2 regions of the Mesorhizobium salmacidum genome follow, and region 2 is predicted to be linked to the other one. Evidence: riboswitches for the same ligand, from Rfam matches in the RefSeq annotation. Region 2 holds a riboswitch; the other holds the start of a gene.
The links. Region 2 has a riboswitch for glycine ahead of O7A60_RS29575 (D-amino acid dehydrogenase). Riboswitches for the same ligand answer to the same signal wherever they lie in the genome.
Positions count from the first base shown of each region.

Region 1: another riboswitch for glycine. It lies ahead of gcvT (glycine cleavage system aminomethyltransferase GcvT); the one in region 2 lies ahead of O7A60_RS29575 (D-amino acid dehydrogenase).

Region 1 covers NZ_JAPYKS010000010.1:4,542-9,141, forward strand. Annotated here, with positions in the region: gene O7A60_RS14960 (hypothetical protein) at 140-565, shown strand; gene O7A60_RS14965 (hypothetical protein) at 597-1,598, opposite strand; glycine riboswitch at 1,772-1,858, shown strand; gene gcvT (glycine cleavage system aminomethyltransferase GcvT) at 2,008-3,105, shown strand; gene gcvH (glycine cleavage system protein GcvH) at 3,110-3,478, shown strand; gene gcvP (aminomethyl-transferring glycine dehydrogenase) at 3,497-4,600, shown strand, end outside.
Region 2 covers NZ_JAPYKS010000041.1:84-4,683, forward strand. Annotated here, with positions in the region: partial or broken gene O7A60_RS29570 (malate synthase G) at 1-1,343, opposite strand, end outside; gene O7A60_RS29575 (D-amino acid dehydrogenase) at 1,357-2,610, opposite strand; glycine riboswitch at 2,748-2,837, opposite strand; partial or broken gene O7A60_RS29580 (MFS transporter) at 3,332-4,248, opposite strand; gene tnpC (IS66 family transposase) at 4,322-4,600, opposite strand, start outside.

The DNA.
Region 1 (4,600 bases), on a different contig from region 2:
GCGAGGTCGCAGTTCGCCACGTTGCTAGCTAACTGTGCGCTAGCAAGGTCGGCGATAATCTCGATTTCACCCGGTTTTCTGCGCTTCCGTCGTCTGACAGGTTGGGGTAAAATCCCTCTTGTCGAGCCAAGGAAATTAGGTGCAAAAGCCTCAGCGAAGATCCGCCAGCCTGCAAGACATCGAGCCGTCTTCGCGCGTTTGGTGGACGAATGCCCAGAGAGCTATGTCCACAATATTCTTTGCGCTCGCGATTTCTTGTTTTTTCTTTAGTGGGATTATCGGCGTAATTTTCGAGAGTTTTGGAAGACCACGATCGCCTAATATCGAGAAAGGATTCATATCCCTGGCCCATGACAAAATGGGGGACTTCTATGGAACTCCATTGGAAGCGTTTTTTGGAACCGGTCACGGCCCATTCTGCGCACTCTGTTTGTTCTTCATCGGAACCATATTGTCTCCGGAAGTCTGGCGCGGCGAAAAACCTATACCAACAGAGCGCCTATTCGGCAGTGTAGCCATTTTATCGTTTGGTGTTTTTCTAGCTGTTTGGTGGCGTGGCTTTTGACCGGCCAACTCATGCCAGGCGATCAAACTTCTTAGGCTACCTTGTCGAGCAACGGCTTCAGCGCCGGATGGATTTCCGGCGAGGCATGCTTGATCAGGGTCAGCAATGCGCGCTCATTCTCGTACAAAGGCCGGTCCGCCCCGATATGCTCGATTAGCCATCCGGCTTCACCGGCATCGATCGTCTCGGCCCGACGGGCTAGCGCCTCGGTTGCCCTATTCTTGGCTTCCCATTCGGTCTCTACGTCGTCAGGAGACCGGTAGGCCTCTATGATACCGGCAAGGCCGCCGGAGACCATGCGGCTGAAGAAGCCGCCGATTTCCGGATCGGCGTTTTCGAGGAAGGTTTCCTGGCGCAGCGCCACCTCGCGGGTCGGGGCCTCGTAACCGGCCGAGCACATGACGAAATTGGCGATCGCCTTGACGAACAGGTCGTTCCAGGACGGATCGTTGTTGGCCTGGGCTGTCCGCTCGTTGATCCTGAACAGCACCTCGGCCTCGGCCCGGGTGATGGCGATGTTGCCGTCGCCGCCATGGGCATGGAGGATACGGCGCAGAAGCTCGACTTCGGCCCTGGCGATCAATCCGGGCGCCAGCGCACCGCCGAGCATCAGCGGTCCCTTGCCGTCGACGACGGCATGGGCGACCTGCTCCAGCGCGTAGACGCAAAGCCGGCTCGGCGAGGATTTCGCCTCTTCCAGCACATGGACCAGCAATTCGAGTTCGGTCCGGCTGTCGACCAAGCCGTCGCGCGAAATCGTGCGGACCAGCCAATCGGCATTCTCCTGCGAAATGTAGCCCGAGGGCTTTTCCTGGTGGACGATGTAGTCGGTGACCGCCTCGACGAAGAACGGTGCCCATTCAGCGCATTTGTCTCGCGCCGTCTGGTCGAGCGCGAACAACGCGTCGGCTTCGCCCCGGGTCACCACCCCGTCGGCGAACACGTCGCGGCGCAGCATTACGACATCCTCTGAAGCGATGCGGTTCTTCGAAGTCAGCCCCGCCACCGCAGCGCTCATGATCAATTCGCCCATCTGTCGTCCCCGTCCGCCCCAACGCGTCACATCGGCCTGCTATATCAGGAGTGTCTTGAAAAACCGGCAAACGGCGTGGTTAGCGAAGACTTGTCAGAACAATGTCGCTGGGAGGTGACAAGGTGTCGCCGACGGGCTATGGATGGCGCGTCGAGGGCTCAAGGTTTGAGTCCTACCTGTTTGCGGGAGAGAGCAGCGAGAGCTGCCGCCGAAGGGGAAATCGCCCGAAATCTCTCAGGCAAAAGAACCGTAGACGGGAAAGACACTCTGGAAAGTCGGGGCTTGCCCCCGCGCCGAAGGTGTAAGCGCCGCTGACAGAGTTCCGGCTGCGCGAGTCTCTCAGGCTTCAGACAGAGGGGCACGGACTGGTCGCCATCCGCGACCGATTGCGTGCGACTCTGGAGACGACATGACGGGCGACGATAGACACCTTCCCCTCGAAGATATCCATGCAGCGGCCGGTGCGCGCTTCGGCGCCTTTGCCGGCTGGTCGATGCCGCTGACCTATCCGGCCGGCGTCATGAAGGAGCATCTTCACACCCGCGAACATGCGGGCCTGTTCGACATCTCGCACATGAAGCTGTTCGAGGTCAGCGGGCCAGACGCCGTTGCGCTGCTCGACCGCGCCTGCCCGCTAGACGCCGGCGCGCTCGAAATTTCGCAATCCAAGCTGACCTTCTTCCTCAATGAGGCGGGCGGCATTCTGGATGATCTGATCGTCACCCGGCTCGGCGATACGAGGTTCATGGTGGTCGCCAACGCCGGCAACGCCGTCGCCGACGAAAAGCATTTGCGCGCGCTGGCAGCCGATTTTGATATAAAGGTCGAGCCTCTCGATCGCGTCTTCCTGGCCATCCAGGGTCCGGAAGCCTGGGCGGCACTGTCCCGCGCCGGCCTCGAAACCGGCTCGCTGCTGTTCATGCACGGCATCGAGCCGCGAAAGAACTGGTTCATGAGCCGGTCCGGCTACACCGGCGAAGACGGTTTCGAGATCGGCCTGCCGGAGGCCGATGCAAGAGAACTCGTCGCCAAGCTGCTCGAGGACGAGCGTGTGCTCTGGATCGGCCTTGCCGCGCGCGACAGTCTGCGGCTGGAGGCAGGCCTCTGCCTGCACGGTCAAGACATCACGCCGGAAACCGACCCGGCCGCGGCGGCGCTTATGTGGGCAATCCCAAAAGAGATCCGAGCCTCAGGCACCTTCATCGGCGCCGATGCCTTGCGCGCCGTCGTGGAACGAGGCCCGGCGCAAAAGCGCGTCGGGCTGAAACCGCAGGGTCGCCAGCCGGTGCGTGCCGGCGCTTCTCTGTTTGACACCGACGGCAACCCCGTCGGCCATGTCACATCGGGCGGTTTTGGCCCCTCGGCCGACCATCCGGTCGCCATGGGCTATGTCGCCACCCCACTGGCCAAGCCCGGAACGCGGGTCTTCGCCGATGTGCGCGGCACGAAGATCCCGATCGATGTCAGTTCCCTGCCCTTCACTCCTCATCGCTACCGCAAAGGATAGACCCATGGCAAAGATCTATTTCACCGCCGATCACGAATGGCTCAGCGTCGAGGGCGGCATCGCCACGGTCGGCATCACCGACTACGCGCAGGAGCAGCTCGGCGATCTCGTCTTCGTGGAACTGCCGGAAACGGGAAAGAAGCTCGCCAAGGGCGACACCGCCGTCGTGGTCGAATCCGTCAAGGCGGCCTCCGACGTCTACGCGCCGGTCGATGGCGAGATCACCGAGGCCAACGGCACGCTGTCGTCCGATCCATCGCTGGTCAACTCGGCGGCAACCGGCGCCGGTTGGCTGTGGAAGATGAAGCTCGCCGACGAAAGCCAGCTCGCCAGCCTCATGGATGAGACCGCCTACAAAGCCCATATCGCCTGACATCAGGAATTTACTGACATGACCGCAGCACCCTACCCCTTCTCGGCCCGCCACATCGGGCCCGGCCTTGCCGACGTCAGAGCCATGCTCGCCGTCCTCGGTGTTCCCTCGGTCGAGACGCTGATCAGCCAGGCCGTGCCGAGATCGATCCGCCTCGACCAGCCGCTGGCCCTGCCGGCGCCGGCCAGCGAAGCCGAAGCGCTCGCCGAATTGTCGACGATCATGGCAAGGAATACCGTGCTGAAGAGTTTTATCGGCGCCGGTTACCACGGCGTCCACGTGCCGCCGGTCATCCAGCGCAATCTGTTCGAGAATCCGGCCTGGTACACCGCCTACACGCCCTACCAGGCCGAGATCAGCCAGGGCCGGCTCGAAATGCTGTTCAATTTCCAGACGCTGGTCACGGAACTGACCGGCCTGCCGGTGGCATCGGCTTCATTGCTCGACGAGGCAACAGCGGTCGCCGAAGCGGTCGGCATCGCGCTGCGCCACCACCGCGACAAGCGCACCAAGGTGGCACTCGCCGGCACGCCGCACCCGCAGACGCTGGATGTGGTGCGCACCCGCGCCGAGCCGCTCGGCATCGAGATCGACGGCGAGACGATCGACGACAACACCGCAGCCCTGCTCGTCTCCTGGCCGGACACTTTTGGCGTCTATGGCGACCACAAGGCGGCGATCGAAAAAGCGCGCGCCACCGGCGCCATTATCGTCTTCATCGCCGACCCGCTTGGCCTGACGCTGACCGACGCGCCGGCGAAACTCGGCGCCGACATTGCCGTCGGCCCGATGCAGCGCTTCGGCGTGCCGATGGGCTTTGGCGGCCCACATGCCGCCTATTGCGCCGTCTCCGACAAGCTGACACGGCTGATGCCCGGCCGCCTGGTCGGTCAGTCGACCGACAGCAAGGGCCGTCCCGGTTATCGCCTCGCCTTGCAGACACGCGAACAGCACATCCGCCGCGACAAGGCGACCTCCAACATCTGCACCGCGCAGGCGCTGCTTGCCAATATGGCGACCGCATACGCCATCTGGCATGGCCCGGCGGGCCTGCAGGCGATCGCCGGGCGCATCCATGCGCTGGCCAACCGCCTGGCGAGCGGCCTCAAGGCCGCGGGTGTA
Region 2 (4,600 bases):
ATCGCCTCCTTGAGGTTGATCGTGGTGCGCCGCTCCTCGTCCATGATGCCCATCTTGATGGTGTTTGGGGCCATGCCGAGCAGGGCTTCGACACGGTCGAAGATCTCGACGGCGAAGGCGACTTCCTCCGGCCCGTGCATCTTCGGCTTCACCACATACATCGAGCCGGCGCGGGAGTTCATCCGCCGCCCCTTCGGTCCGACGTCGTGCAGCGCGATCAGCGCCGTCATCACCGCGTCCATGATGCCTTCCGGCACCTCGCTGCCGTCGCGGTCCAGGATTGCCGGATTGGTCATGAGGTGGCCGACATTGCGCACCAGCATCAATGAGCGGCCAGGCACGGTCAGCGTACCGCCGGCGGGCGCGGTGTAGACGCGGTCGGGGTTGAGCTTGCGGGTAAAACTCTTGCCGCCCTTGCTGATCTCTTCGGCCAGGTCGCCCTTCATCAGGCCGAGCCAATTGCGGTAGACGGCGACCTTGTCCTGCGCATCCACCGCCGCGACCGAATCCTCGCAGTCCTGGATGGTGGTCAGCGCCGATTCCAGGATGACGTCGGCGATGCCTGCCGGATCGGTGCGGCCGATCTGGCTGGCGCGGTCGATCAGGATCTCGACGTGCAGCCCGTTTTTGATCAGGAGCACGGCTTGTGGATTGGCGGCGTCGCCGCGACAGCCGACGAATTGCCTGGGATCGGCCAGCGTCGTCGAGCCGGCGCCTTCGCCGACCTTCAGCGCGCCGTTGGCCACGGACAGGCCGTTCACCCCTGCCCATTTGCCAGAGGTGAGCGGCACCGACTGGTCGAGAAAGTCCTTGGCCCAGGCGATCACTTTGGCGCCGCGCGCCGGGTTGAACCCCTTGCCCTTCTGGGCGCCATCGGTTTCGGGTAGGGCGTCGGTGCCGTAGAGCGCGTCGTAGAGCGAGCCCCAGCGCGCATTGGCGGCATTCAGCGCATAGCGCGCGTTCATCACCGGCACGACGAGCTGCGGTCCGGCGACGACGGCGATTTCCGGATCGACATTTTCAGTCGAGACACTGAAGGCCGGCCCTTCCGGAACGAGATAGCCGATCTCCTTCAGGAACGCCTTGTAGGCGTCCATGTCGATTGGCGCGCCATTGTCGCGGTACCAGCGGTCGAGCTTTTCCTGCATGGCGTCGCGTTTTTCGAGCAGCGCCCGGTTGCGGGGGGCGAGATCGTGTACGATCGAGGAGAACGAGGCCCAAAAGGCCGAGTTGCTGATGCCCGTTCCCGGCAAGACTTCGTTGCGCGTGAAGTCGTGCAATTCTCGCGCGATCTTCAATCCCGCAATCTCGACCCACGCGACATGGATAGGCTTCCGAGTCATTGAATGCGCGCCCCTAAGCTCCCACCCGCGTGTCGACGGGAACGTCTGACGCAACGGCCTGGACCAGTACGGCGGAGGTCGCAGCCGACAGAGTCCAGCCGAGGTGGCCGTGCCCGGTATTGTAGAACACACCCCGCGCACATCCCTTCCCCACGCGGGGCATCATGTTCGGCATCATAGGCCGCAACCCGGCCCACGGCACGACGCGGTTGGTCGTCACACCAGGGAAGAGCGTCCGCGTCCAGTCAACCAGCGGCCTAACCCTGTCATCGCGAATGTCTCGGTTGAGCCCATTGAACTCGGCGGTGCCTGCCACCCGGAACCGTCCAGCGCCGAGGCGGCTGGTCACGATTTTCGCACGGTCGTCCAGGATACTCACCCAAGGCGCGGCTGCCTGAGCCGAGGGGTCATCGAGATAGACAGTGATCGAGTATCCTTTGACCGGATAAATGTTGAGGCGATCGCCGAGCATGGCCGCAAGGTCGCGGCTGTGCGAGCCCGCACATACTACGACTCCATCAGCTTCGATGACCTGTTCGGCGTCTTGCTCGCCCGCGCAATAAGTTGAGTAGCTCAGCCGGAAACGGTCGCGCCGGTCGATGTGCCTCACCGCCGAGTCGTAGAGGAAGGTGCCGCCGCGCCTCGCGCAGGCCTGAGCCAAGCCCGTGGTGTACTTGTGAATGTCACCGGTCGAGTCGGACGGCGTGTAGAAGCCACCATGAACGTCACCGTGCAGAGCCGGTTCTATTGCGGCGATCTCCTCTGCGGTCACGGGTCGCCGGTCCAGTCCTCCTTCAATTAGGAGCTCGTTCACTTTCGTTGCGTGATCGAAGCCGGTCTTGTCCCAGTAAACATGAAGGATGCCGCTGCGGACATGATCGAAATCGATGCTCTCCCGCTCCGCAATCTCGAACATGTACTTGCGGGCGGCGATCGCCAGGCGCGTTGTCGCGACTGTGTTCTCGTGATAGCGGGGGATGTTGGACACGAACTCTGCCAGCCAGCTGTATTTGTGCCAAGACGGCGCCGGGTTCATCAGCAGCGGCGCGTCGGGCCGGACCATCCACTTGACCCCCTTGAGGATCGTAGACCAATGGTTCCAGACTTCGGCGTTGCTGGCCGAGAGCTGGCCGCCATTTGCGAATGAGGTCTCCATCGCGGCGTAGCGTTGCCGCTCGATCACGGTCACATCGTAGCCGTGCTCCAAAAGGGCGTACGCTGTCGAAACGCCGGTGATACCGGCGCCAATTACAACAATCCTGGGCACTTTCGCTCTCCAGACAGACCACTGGGTGCGGGTCGCAACCCGCGGCTCATCCCCAAATCTGTCTCTGTACCTGAGAGCTTAACCGGTCAGCCCGGCTTTCCCCTTCGGTGGACGCTCTGGCGTCTCTCTCCAGATTGTTCGGCAGCACGGTCTCTTTTGCCTGAGAGTTTCCTTGGGGGGTTGCTCCGTCGGCGTCGGCACTCGCCGATCTCTCCCGTCCTGCCTTATGAACGGCACGTTTATAGGATGACCAGTTGCACTTGCAGAGCCAATCAGCTTGACATATGAAACGCTCGAACCAAATTTCAACCGACCTTTGAAACAGCAGGATCAGCGCGCCCTTTTGTCGGGCACTGCGGGGCACACCGGGGGCCATGGGCAGAAAATAGGTCATCCCGATTTACGGAGATCTTTGTGATGTCGGCACAGGAACATCTGTCCTGATTCAGGCAGCCCCAGCGCCCGGTGGCGGCGCGGTTCACAGCAAAGCACGGTCGGCGTGGAACGAGTGTGCTTGTCGTCCCGTGACGACGGGATTTATCAAATTGATGCTGCGGCAGACTTAATGTTGGAGACAAGGACCCACTCGTAAGCTTGGGGCTCATTGTTTGCACTTTCGTTTCTGGAAGGCGCGTTGACAGCTTGAGAGGAGATCAAGAGTGAGAGAGAAAGCGCGTGGATTGATCACGCTTGCGCGTCGGCCCGGTCGGCAAGGCAGGCGGGTGAGCGCAAGAGCAAGACAGCACTCGGCGCAGGCGATGCACGCGAGTGATATCAGATGTTCCTGAGACAGCTTTCGCCTCAAGACATGGTTGCAGATCCCGGCAAAAAAGGCGCCGGTCCCGAAGCCGGCCATCAGGATGCCATACCGGATCGACCCTGCGCCCAGCTGGTCACGAGCTACTAAGGGGAGCAGCGCCAGAATGGAGATGCTTGCGATTCCGAAAAGGGTTCCGCGCGCGATTGCCGCCTTGACTCTGAAGACATCGCTGTGAAGCGCACCCCATTATGGATTGCGTCGCCATCGCCTCACGCGGGAGAGGTGAAGGGCGAACTTTCCATTGACAGCGCCATATCGCGCAAAGCGGTGCGAGATAGCTGAGCGTGGTCAGAGCGAAAGCCGTTAGCTGTCCAAAAGAGGCGACCACAAAGCCGCCGAGCGCCGGGCCTACGCTTCGGACGGTGTTGAACCCGACCGAAATGAGCGTAATGGCAGCTGGGACGTCGCGTCTGTCAACAAGTCTCCAACTGACGCCTGCCAGGCGGGGTCGTTGAAAGCGGCGCCGCATCCAACCAAAAAGCTGAAGCCGAGAATGATCCACGGATCGACAAGGCCCAGCGCGACAAGAACGGTGAGTATGGCAGATGCCAGCATCATCAGACACCGACCAGCGAACATAACCCTGCGTCGGCTGAAATTGTCGGCGATGGCGCCAGCGAAGACCGAAAGGATGAATGCCAGCAGCGTCGATGACGCCTGCACCAGCGCGACCATCATAGCGGAAGTCGAGATCGTAGCCATCAGTCAGCTGATGGCGAGGCTTGAAACTTGCGTGGCCAGCCAAACCGATCGAGACGTGGGTTCTCGAGCGGCGCAAACGTCGACGACGAACCTCCTGCGCGCGCCACCTTGATCATCTCCTTCCGTCTATGGGTCGCGGTTGTGGCTTCTTCCAGTCCGCATGGGCGAGTATCAGGGTAAGCGGTGTTCTCAGGCCACGGCCTTGAGCTCGAGCTTGTTGATGTAGACCCAAGGCAGGAGATCGTCGATCTGGCTGTTGGAGTGGCCGTTGGCGATCCTGGTGAGGATGTCGGTGAGATAGCCGAGTGGCTCGACGCCGTTGAGCTTGCAGGTTTCGATCAGCGAGGCGATGACTGCCCAGTGTTCGGCGCCGCCGTCGGAGCCGGCAAAGAGCGCGTTCTTGCGGTTGAGCGCGATCGGACGGATTGAGCGTTCGACCGTGTTGCTGTCGATCTCGATGCGGCCGTC